3 regions of the Paenibacillus sp. NMA1017 genome follow, and region 2 is predicted to be linked to each of the others. Evidence: riboswitches for the same ligand, from Rfam matches in the RefSeq annotation. Region 2 holds a riboswitch; each other region holds the start of a gene.
The links. Region 2 has a riboswitch for cobalamin ahead of metE (5-methyltetrahydropteroyltriglutamate--homocysteine S-methyltransferase). Riboswitches for the same ligand answer to the same signal wherever they lie in the genome.
Positions count from the first base shown of each region.

Region 1: linked by a shared signal. The riboswitch ahead of AC5ELV_RS04400 (ABC transporter substrate-binding protein) and the one ahead of metE (5-methyltetrahydropteroyltriglutamate--homocysteine S-methyltransferase) in region 2 are both predicted to bind cobalamin.
Region 3: linked by a shared signal. The riboswitch ahead of AC5ELV_RS09640 (ABC transporter substrate-binding protein) and the one ahead of metE (5-methyltetrahydropteroyltriglutamate--homocysteine S-methyltransferase) in region 2 are both predicted to bind cobalamin.

Region 1 covers NZ_JBZXYR010000001.1:937,316-940,425, forward strand. Annotated here, with positions in the region: gene AC5ELV_RS04395 (FecCD family ABC transporter permease) at 1-759, opposite strand, end outside; gene AC5ELV_RS04400 (ABC transporter substrate-binding protein) at 756-1,763, opposite strand; cobalamin riboswitch at 1,970-2,162, opposite strand; gene AC5ELV_RS04405 (histidine phosphatase family protein) at 2,285-3,043, opposite strand; gene cbiB (adenosylcobinamide-phosphate synthase CbiB) at 3,088-3,110, opposite strand, start outside.
Region 2 covers NZ_JBZXYR010000003.1:416,259-419,368, forward strand. Annotated here, with positions in the region: gene metE (5-methyltetrahydropteroyltriglutamate--homocysteine S-methyltransferase) at 1-1,402, opposite strand, end outside; cobalamin riboswitch at 1,563-1,758, opposite strand; gene nrdG (anaerobic ribonucleoside-triphosphate reductase activating protein) at 1,942-2,439, opposite strand; gene AC5ELV_RS10650 (anaerobic ribonucleoside triphosphate reductase) at 2,436-3,110, opposite strand, start outside.
Region 3 covers NZ_JBZXYR010000003.1:192,340-195,449, reverse strand. Annotated here, with positions in the region: gene nikB (nickel ABC transporter permease) at 1-299, opposite strand, end outside; gene AC5ELV_RS09640 (ABC transporter substrate-binding protein) at 315-1,895, opposite strand; cobalamin riboswitch at 2,114-2,313, opposite strand; gene AC5ELV_RS09635 (hypothetical protein) at 2,692-2,976, shown strand.

The sequences.
Region 1 (3,110 bases), on a different contig from region 2:
AATAATCAGAACAGATAGCTTCGTGGCATCTACATGAACTCCCATGTGAGCCGCCTGACGTTCACCCAAAGCCAAAATATTCAGCACACGTGCCCGATTCCATAGAAATACCAGTCCTATGACCACATAAGGTAAAAGGATTCCGGTATATGACCAACCGCGCAGACTAAGGCTTCCCATCGTCCAGTACAATATTTCATTGACCGTCTCCTTCGACATGGCTGTCAGAAAGGAAACAACCGCTCCCAGAAAGGATTGCATCACCACTCCCGACAAAATGAGACTTTGTGTCGGAATTTTCCCACCTTCCCGTGCCAACGTCAGCACCATCCACAGCGTGAGCATTCCGGTCGTAAATGCCACTAGCGGCAGCGTCCATATGCCAACAAATGAAAATTGAAGGCCCCAATAGATCAGAACTGCCGCTCCTACCGAAGCCCCCGAGGATACCCCCAGTGTATACGGATCAGCCAAAGGATTACGCAGCACACCCTGAAATCCGGCCCCCGCCAGCGCCAGCGCTGCTCCTACCAACATTCCCAGTAACACTCGTGGCAATCTGACCTTCAAAATAATCTGCTCTGAGGATGTATTCCAATCCGGTTTAAACGTATCGCCTAACCACGGAAGGTGGTTAACCAGAATGCCCGTGATCTGGCTGACCGGAAGCTTGGCCGAGCCGATGCCAAGACAGAGCAGCAGCGTCAGCAACAGCAGGACAAGACCTGTCCCTCCAAAGCCGATCAGTTTACGGTTCATTTGAAAATTTCAGGATACACGCCCTTGGCCACTTCCTTGAGACCTTCCGTTACGCGTGGACCCGGACGACTGATCAAATTATCATCCACGGCAAATACCCGGTTGTGGCGAACAGCCGATATTTGATCCCACCCACTGCGAGCTTTAATGATTTCGCCGAGCGTTTGACCCGTTTTGTCGTCCTTGACACTTTTGCTGTACAAAATCACGTCAGGGTTCGCAGCAATAATATTTTCTTCACTAATTTGGTACCACCCCTTCTGCGTGGCACCTACATTTTCGCCGCCCGCCAACGTAATCAGCTCGTCCATAAACTCGCCTTTACCAACTGTCCAGCCTGGTGAAAACTCGACGTATACCCGCAGCTTCTGCCCTTTACCGATATTTTTAACTCCTTCTTTCACTTCCGCTACATCTGCCCTCATCTTGTCAGTCACCGCTCTCGCTTCTTTCTGATGATCGGTGATTTTCCCATACAATTCGATGTTAGCTATGACATCTTCAACTGTCTTCGGTTCCGTTTTAAAAATCATAATTCCCATATCGCGCAGCTTGGTCGTAGCCTGTTCACTAAGTGATATCCCTGCAAAAACGACTTCCGGGTTAGCAGCAATGATCGCCTCTTCGTTCGGTTTCATAATACCGCCCACTTTAGGCTTTTTCGTAGCTGCTTCCGGGTAATCAGAGTAGTCGGAGACGCCAACTATTTCCTTATCCAACCCAATGGCGAACAGCGCCTCGGTTTCTGCCGGGGAGACGGAAACGATTTTATCCGGCGCTTTTTTGAATGTAAATTCCTGTCCTGTTGCATCCTTAACTGTGAGTGGGTAAACTGTTTTGCCCGGAGGCTCTTGTGTGGTTACGGTCTGTCCTGGCTGCTGTGCAGAAGTCTGATTATCTTTATTTTCAGCATTTTTTCCATTAGCGCCACATGCACTCAGCACAACTGCCAAAATCAGAACCAGTAGACCTGTTGTCCAAACCTTTATTTTTTTTCCTGCCATGATTTGCACCCCTTCATAAAAAATCGTTAAGAGCGTTACTTGAACATCAACAGATATCTTCTAAATCCAGCCTTCTTTTCCTATCAAAAAACCCCGTATCCTCATATCAGGACACAGGGGTCACGTTAGCGCAGATCGTGCGCAGGCGGCAGCTTCTTTCCGCACGGACAGTCACTGCGAGCACGTCATCCTTTCCTCGAAGGATTATGGTGACAGGCGGACGGGCAGGTATCCTGACTTATGGTAAGATGCATGTCCTGAAATTCCTTCATATGCTTAGTAGCACATAAAGCAGGACTAACCGGCATGTTTCCATTTACAGTGGCGGGACCGCGCCGGACTTACACCGACTTCCCTTTTAACAGCGTAGGCAAGGAAACCTTAGTTTCATCACGCTGCGCTGACCTCGTCTGCTGGATATTTGATGTAGTGGTAGTCAAGCCGTTCTTTTACTTGATGATTATAGGTTAAAAAGAGGCGGCTTACAACCCAAACAGCCTCTTTATCCGCTGGTGTCTAACCTAATGAGGAAGCATTTCTGCTATGTAATTGTGCGGTCCTGCCAGCCTCAATTGAATCCTAAATGCATCTCCCGGCTTCGGATTCAGACTCCAAAAATCATGGCCCGGTATCAGCATGCAAGCCAACTGACGAATTACGCCACCATGTGTAACGACCAGAACAGAGGGTGGCGCAGCAGTCAAATCCATAGGTTGAACTTCCATAGCAACACGCCATTCATACAGAGAGTCAAGAAATTTGCGCAGACGATTTACAAAATCTGTCCAAGACTCTCCTCCAGGTGGGGTGATCCGTTGCGGCTCATCAATCCAAGCCCGATACAACGACACTTCCTTGAGCATGTCATACGTTTTTCCATCCCACTCGCCAAAATGAAGCTCTCGCAGACATGGTTCCATCATAGGAGACATAGTAGATAGGGGATCTCCAGACGTCAATTCTGATTCTGGCACAATGATCTGCAAGGTCTGGCGACATCGCATTAAATCGCTGCAATAGATTCGAGCAAAGGACTGCCCCTGCAATTTTTCCTGCAAAGGCTTTAATTCCTGTTCTGCTCCTGGTAGCAAACCTAAGTCGGAGTGTCCCAGATATCGACGTTCCTTGTTCCATAAGGTTGTGCCGTGACGAACTAACACGAGTTCCATGTCCCAATGCAGATCTTCTTTAGCATCATACGGCACCTTATCCTCCTGTAAGTTCGGACTTTGTACGTATTCTACCGTCCTTTTTGCTGCTATATCTTGTTTCAAGATCATGTCACTTCCTGCTCGATCATTATTCAGTGTGTCACTCCTCACCCTCACCGCACCCATCCCAAGGCAA
Region 2 (3,110 bases):
CAGACCATTCTCCTTTGCGATAGTGCAGGCGGGCCTTGCGGATCTCGGCGGTTTGCGGGAAGCTACCAATGGTCGTTGTAGGCAGAGGAGGCAATTTCAGCTTATTTTGCTGAATCTCACGACGCTCGGCGAAAGGGACGCTGCGTGACAGAGGCTCTTTGGCCAACAGGTCGGCTAGATCGGCCGCTGTCTGTACGCGTGCCGCTGAACTGTTAAAGCGGGCTACTGCATCTGCACTTTGTCCAAGCTTGGTGAGTGCGGATGGATCGTGTTTGCCAAGTGCAGCCGTTAGGACGGCGATTTCCTCGAGCTTTTCATCAGCAAAGGCCAGCGCTTGCACCAGTTCTCGATCCAGCTTGTGCTCTGCTTCCAGACTGACTGGCACATGCAGCAGACTGCATGATGGCTGCACGATAAGCTGCTCGGCAGGGGCTTGTTCTGCTAACTGACCCAGTAGGGCAGCCACAGCGTTCAGGTCGCTGCGCCATATATTGCGCCCGTCAATGACCCCAGCGCCCAGCGTTTTTCCTTTAGGGAAGCCATGCTGCAATATATGCTGAAGATTTTCGCCATCATCATACACAAAATCAAGACCCAATCCCTGTACCGGAAGTGCGGACAGACGCTCATAATGGTCCAGGCTGCCAAAGTAGGTTTGCAGCATTATATTTAAAGTGGGCGCAGCTTGAGTCAAAGCTTCATAGACTTCCTGAATAATGTCCAAATCCTCTGCCGGGAATGAGGTGGTCAGGACAGGTTCATCGATTTGAACCCACTGAACGCCTTCTGCCGCTAGTTCAGACAGAATACGGGTGTACAGTGGCAGGAAGCTTCGTACGATGGTGGCCAAATCCTTACGATCATAGCCTTTGGAAAGGGTTACGAATGAATAGGGGCCGATGAGGACCGGTTTCCCATCAATGCCTAGTTCTTGTTTTGCTTCACGATAAGCCTGTAAAGGTTTATTTTCAGTATACACCGGGACTGCGTTTGCCAATTCAGGAACGATGTAGTGATAATTGGTATTCATCCATTTGGTCATTTCACTGGCGGTTGCTCCCTTCTGTCCACGAGCAATCCCGAAATACACGGACAGAGGAACCGGACCCGCGGGACGATGGTTGAACCGTTCGGGTACAAGACCAAACATCACAGATGTATCCAGCATGTGATCGTAATAGGTGAAGTCTCCGACAGGAATGCGATCAATCCCCTTGTCACGCTGCTTGCTCAGATGCTCCAATCGTAATCTTTTCATCTCCGTTTGCAGTTCGCTTTCGTTAATGCTGCCGTTCCAAAAGCGTTCCAGTGCTTTCTTCCATTCCCGGTTTTCGCCGATACGCGGATATCCCAGATTACTGCTAATTAAGCCGGACAATTCAGGCCATTCAATAACGGACATGTACTTTTCCTCCTAGCGGGTAGCTGTTTTATTTTTACGTACCAAAAAAGGCATTCTTCCCCCCAAAGTTAAAAATAAGTAGGGGAAAGAATGCCTCCGTGATTAAAAATCAAAAATACGGCGACTGCTCTTAACACCTCCCTATCTTCCGTAGGTACTTGCGATGTTGTTAAAATAGGCAGGTCTCCTGACTTACGGATCATGACTCTCAGCATTCCTTCCCGGTCTGTGGACCAGTGGATATATGAACAGCTGAAAGTTCCCCGTTTACAGTGGCGGGACCGTGCCGGATTTGCACCGGCTTCCCTTTTAAGCCTGATCTGAATAGAACAGACACCTATCTCCAAGCTATGCGGTTAAGGTATGACGAATAATTATGCACTCGTATACTTGTTCACCATCATAAGTGAAACTTACAGGATGCGCAATAGAAACTCCAATGGAATCTGTTAGCTATATGCAAAAAAGACAAGCCTCACCCGAGATGGGGACTTGTCTTAGATTAGATATAGCATCTTGCTTGCTGGGTAAGCATCGCCTTATGTCAATGAAACGGTATAGCCTGCCTGAATGCTGGCTTTTACATCTACCAGACGCTGGTTGCGACTGCCCCGGAAGGGAAGGGTCAGGTCCTTTTGCTGTTCTACAAAACGACCATCTACAATCACATCGCACAAAAGCGCTAGCTCCTGTCGCTCCTGATCTGTGAGTAGATCTTCATAGACAAAGCCAGTGTAAGCCCACACGGTTCGGTCGGGACAGGCCTCGCGGAAGTCACGCACAAATTGCGAGCATTCTGCTGCTGAGAAAAACGGGTCTCCCCCGCAGAGAGTCAGTCCATCCAACAACGGATTATCCATGATGTCACGAATGACTTCCTGTTGTCGTTGGGGGGTGAATGGCTCACCTGCACGGAAGCTCCACGACGCTGGATTAAAGCATCCGGGACAGGCGTGACGGCAACCGCTAATGAACACGACGGTGCGCAGGCCGTATCCTTCGTTCAGAGATTCCGGAATGTAGCCACACAAATTCACTTATGTTTCACCCGGTCTCGAACCTCTGCCTGTTTTGCAGCATTAAAGCGAACGGTATAATCTCCTGTCAGATATCCGGTTACCCGACGTAAGCGCTGAAAGTGTGTGTGCTCCTCATCTGTGCCACATTGGGGGCAGCTTGTCCCGATAATCCCTTCATAACCACATTCCGTACAACGATCCACCGGATGGTTGATGGAGAAGTAGCCGATGTTCTGATGCAGCGCGTACTGAACAATTTTAAGAAACGCATCCGGGTTATTCCGCGCATTGCCGTCCAGTTCGATGTATGAAATCGCACCAGCGTTGCATAGGTTATGGAACGGAGCTTCCAAGCTGATTTTACGAGCAGCCGGGAGCGTGTAATACACGGGAATATGAAAAGAATTCGTGTAATATTCTCGATCATTTACCTCAGGAATAATCCCGAAATCACGTTGATCCAGCAAGGTGAACTTGCCCGACAGACCTTCGGCAGGCGTAGCGAACAATGTAATATTCAAATTGTGATATTCACTCATTCGATCGCAATACACGCGCATAGAAGTGATGATTCGCTGTGCCTCGCGGTATACGAAATCATCCTCCCCGTGGTGTTTTCCGTATAGTGCCTTCATGCACTCAGCCAGTCCGATGAATCCGATCGAAAGCGTACCGTGTTTTAGTACGCT
Region 3 (3,110 bases), 220 kb from region 2:
GCAGGCAGTCTGTTCCACAGTTCGGCTAGCACCGACTCCTTGGATACATACGAGGTGCCCCAATGCCCCGTGAACACATCACGCAGCCAGTTCACATATTGAATATGAAGCGGCTCGTTTAAGCCCAGTTCCTGCCGTAGCGTCGTCAACGCCTCCTCAGAGGCAGGGACATTATGCGCGGTGAGCAAAATGGTAGCAGGGTCACCAGGAGCGAGCCGCATCAGTACAAAAGTCAGCGTGGATACAACAAATACAATGATGAGCAGCTGCGCCACACGTTCCAGTATAAAACGAATCATAGGATACGCCGCTCGTTATTCCGCAATATCGGATTGCGCCGTAATGTAATAATACTCAATCGGATGCGGTGTAAAACCCTCCACCCCTTTTTTCACGCCAAACACATTGTCAGGATGCACAATGAACGACTGTGGCAAATCCGTATTGATGATATCCAGCGCTTGTAGTGTCACGGCATTACGCTGCGCTGTATCCTTCGCCAACTTCAAGCTGTTCAGAATACTCTCCAGCGGTTTGGAACTATAACGGCTTACATTGGCTTCACTTTTCGAAGAATAAAACATGTCCATAAAATACTGCGGCTCTCCTGTATGAGCAGTAAGCATACTGTACATAGCAAAATCCCAATCGTTTTTGGTCAACGCCTCGTCGATATTTTCCACCTTGCGAATTTTGACCTGGATTCCCTCTTTCAGCAATTGGCTTTGGATGACCTCAGCCATAACGGAGAGCTCCGGACGCTGAGGGAAAGTCAGCAGCGTAACCTCAAACGGCTTGCCTTGCTTAGTCCATGTCCCTTGGGCGTCCTTCTGCCAGCCATCCTTCGTTAACAACTGCTCCGCCGTTCCGTCCAGCGCTTTACGCTCAACTTTACCGAAGGGAAGAATGCTCGGGAACGGACTGCTTGCTTCCGTACCAAAGCCCCTCATGACGGCGCTCACAATCGATGTGCGTGGAATCAGGCTGTCCACCACCTTACGGTTCGCCGCATCCTTGAATACTGGCGATTCCATATTGTACACGATCATATGAGTGCGCAAGGACGGAGCCGACAGTACTTGTAGCTTGTCGTTCTTTTTCAGTACCTCTGCGTTATCAACCGGAATATCTGTCGCTACGTCCACCTCGCCGGATTGCAGCGCCATCAGGCGCGAATTCCCATCCGTAATGAACTTCATCGTCGCTTCAGCCAGTCGTGCCTTCTCGCCCCAGTATCCGTCATAACGCTCTACGACCAACGATTGGTCCTTGTTGAATGCTTTAATTTTAAAAGCGCCTGTCATCGCTGGGTAACTCTGCTCATCTTTCATCGATGCCACATCCAGTACAATCGTAGATGGATCAGCTAGATTGGACACCAACGCCGCATTCGGCTGGTTTGTCGTGATCTTCAAGGCCAGCGGGCCGCTTACATCAATGGACTTCACATTCAGTAAATCCTTCGCCAGATGGCTTTTCTCGATAGAGCGTAGCAAAGACGCTTTTACACTTGCTGCATCCATACTCTTTCCATCATGAAAAGTGACTTTATCCTGCAAGCTGAACGTCCAAACTGTAGGACTATCCTGCTTCCACTCCTTTGCCAGCCAAGCCACAGGCTCCAGCTTTTCATTCAAACGTACCAGTGTCTCACCTGCACCGGAACGCATCACATCCCAGCTATTATCTCCGTGCGGGTCAACGCCTGACGGTTTCCACGTATACGCCATTACCAGCTTTTTATCTGTCGCTGTTTGTTGTGCTGACGCGTTCTCACCCTTGTCGGAGCTATCCGACGTCTTATTGCTGGCACATCCCGAAAGAGCCATAACTGCCAGCAACAGCATCACCCCTGCACATACGAACCATGAACGCCTACTACGATTACTTATCATTTCATGAGTCCCCCTCTATCTTGTAAAAACATATAAACCTAACGCAAAACGCCAAAAAAAGCATTCCAGACCACATGATCAGCAGTCAGAAATGCTTTCATTATAAAATGTCAAAACTCACCTCAAAGCCAACTCTAATAATATAGAAAGGATCAGATCGGTTTCAGACATTCCGTATGCAGCACGCCTAACCACCTCCCCAGCATCCCGTGGGTCTGACAGTGATGTCAAAACAGGCAGGTCTCCTGACTCCAGGCGATCTTTCAGGCCTTCCCGGTTCTTCACAGTTCCAGTGGCTGTTCTGAAAGCTCCAGCAGTATTCTGCTGATGCCTGTATACAGTGGCGGGCCCGTGTCGGAATCTACCGAACTTCCCTTTTAAGTGAACACGCTCAACAACCATCTACAGGGTCTCAACAAAACCCCGTACATAGAGTCATCCGGCTCACACCTGTTTTCTTCCTTTATTTCTTATCATTAGGATTTACGATTATCTTATTTTGTTGTCACAAGCTTGTCAATAAATGCTGCACAATATTTTAAATTTGAACGATACGGCGAGAAATAAAGGTGATGGCTATTCATTGCGTGCACGAAATGACGGGCATTCCGTCTCCCTCATGATGTCCGAAAACTGTACCAGACTACTTAATGAATCTAAAAGAGAAGCATAAACGAAGATTTAGCAGCGAGATTGCAGATCAATTTGTACAAGCTATTAAAAAAGATACATTATTCCAAAGGTCTGAAAAAGCAGTTGGTTATTCCTTCTCCAAAAAATTGAGGAAGAAAAAAATTTGAAAAGCGACAAAACCAAAGAGTTGATCGGCAAATTAGTGAGCAAACCTTGTGGAATTTCTATTATAAGGGTAACAGCATTGGGAGCAGCTACCAAACAAAAGAAATATATTGTTGATTCTTCTCAGACAGCCTTTGAGACAAATTTAACTATTAGAGAATTTACCCGTAAAACATTCCTTAGTGATTTAGAGAATGAGTTTGAAAAGCTCCCGGTGATTAACCGGGGGCTTAATTTGTTAACTGACCATTTCCTTTACAAGCCATGTCAGCGTGCCGTTTAGGTGCCTAGAAGTCAAGTCATTTTTTAGCTAGTAAGTGAGTGAAGCGAGGGATCTTGCAGGTTGTTCACAGCGTCGTACTGTAAACCAGGACGAAGCGACGGCTTGCTTTTACGCTCGAAAAGTTGCGGAGCTAA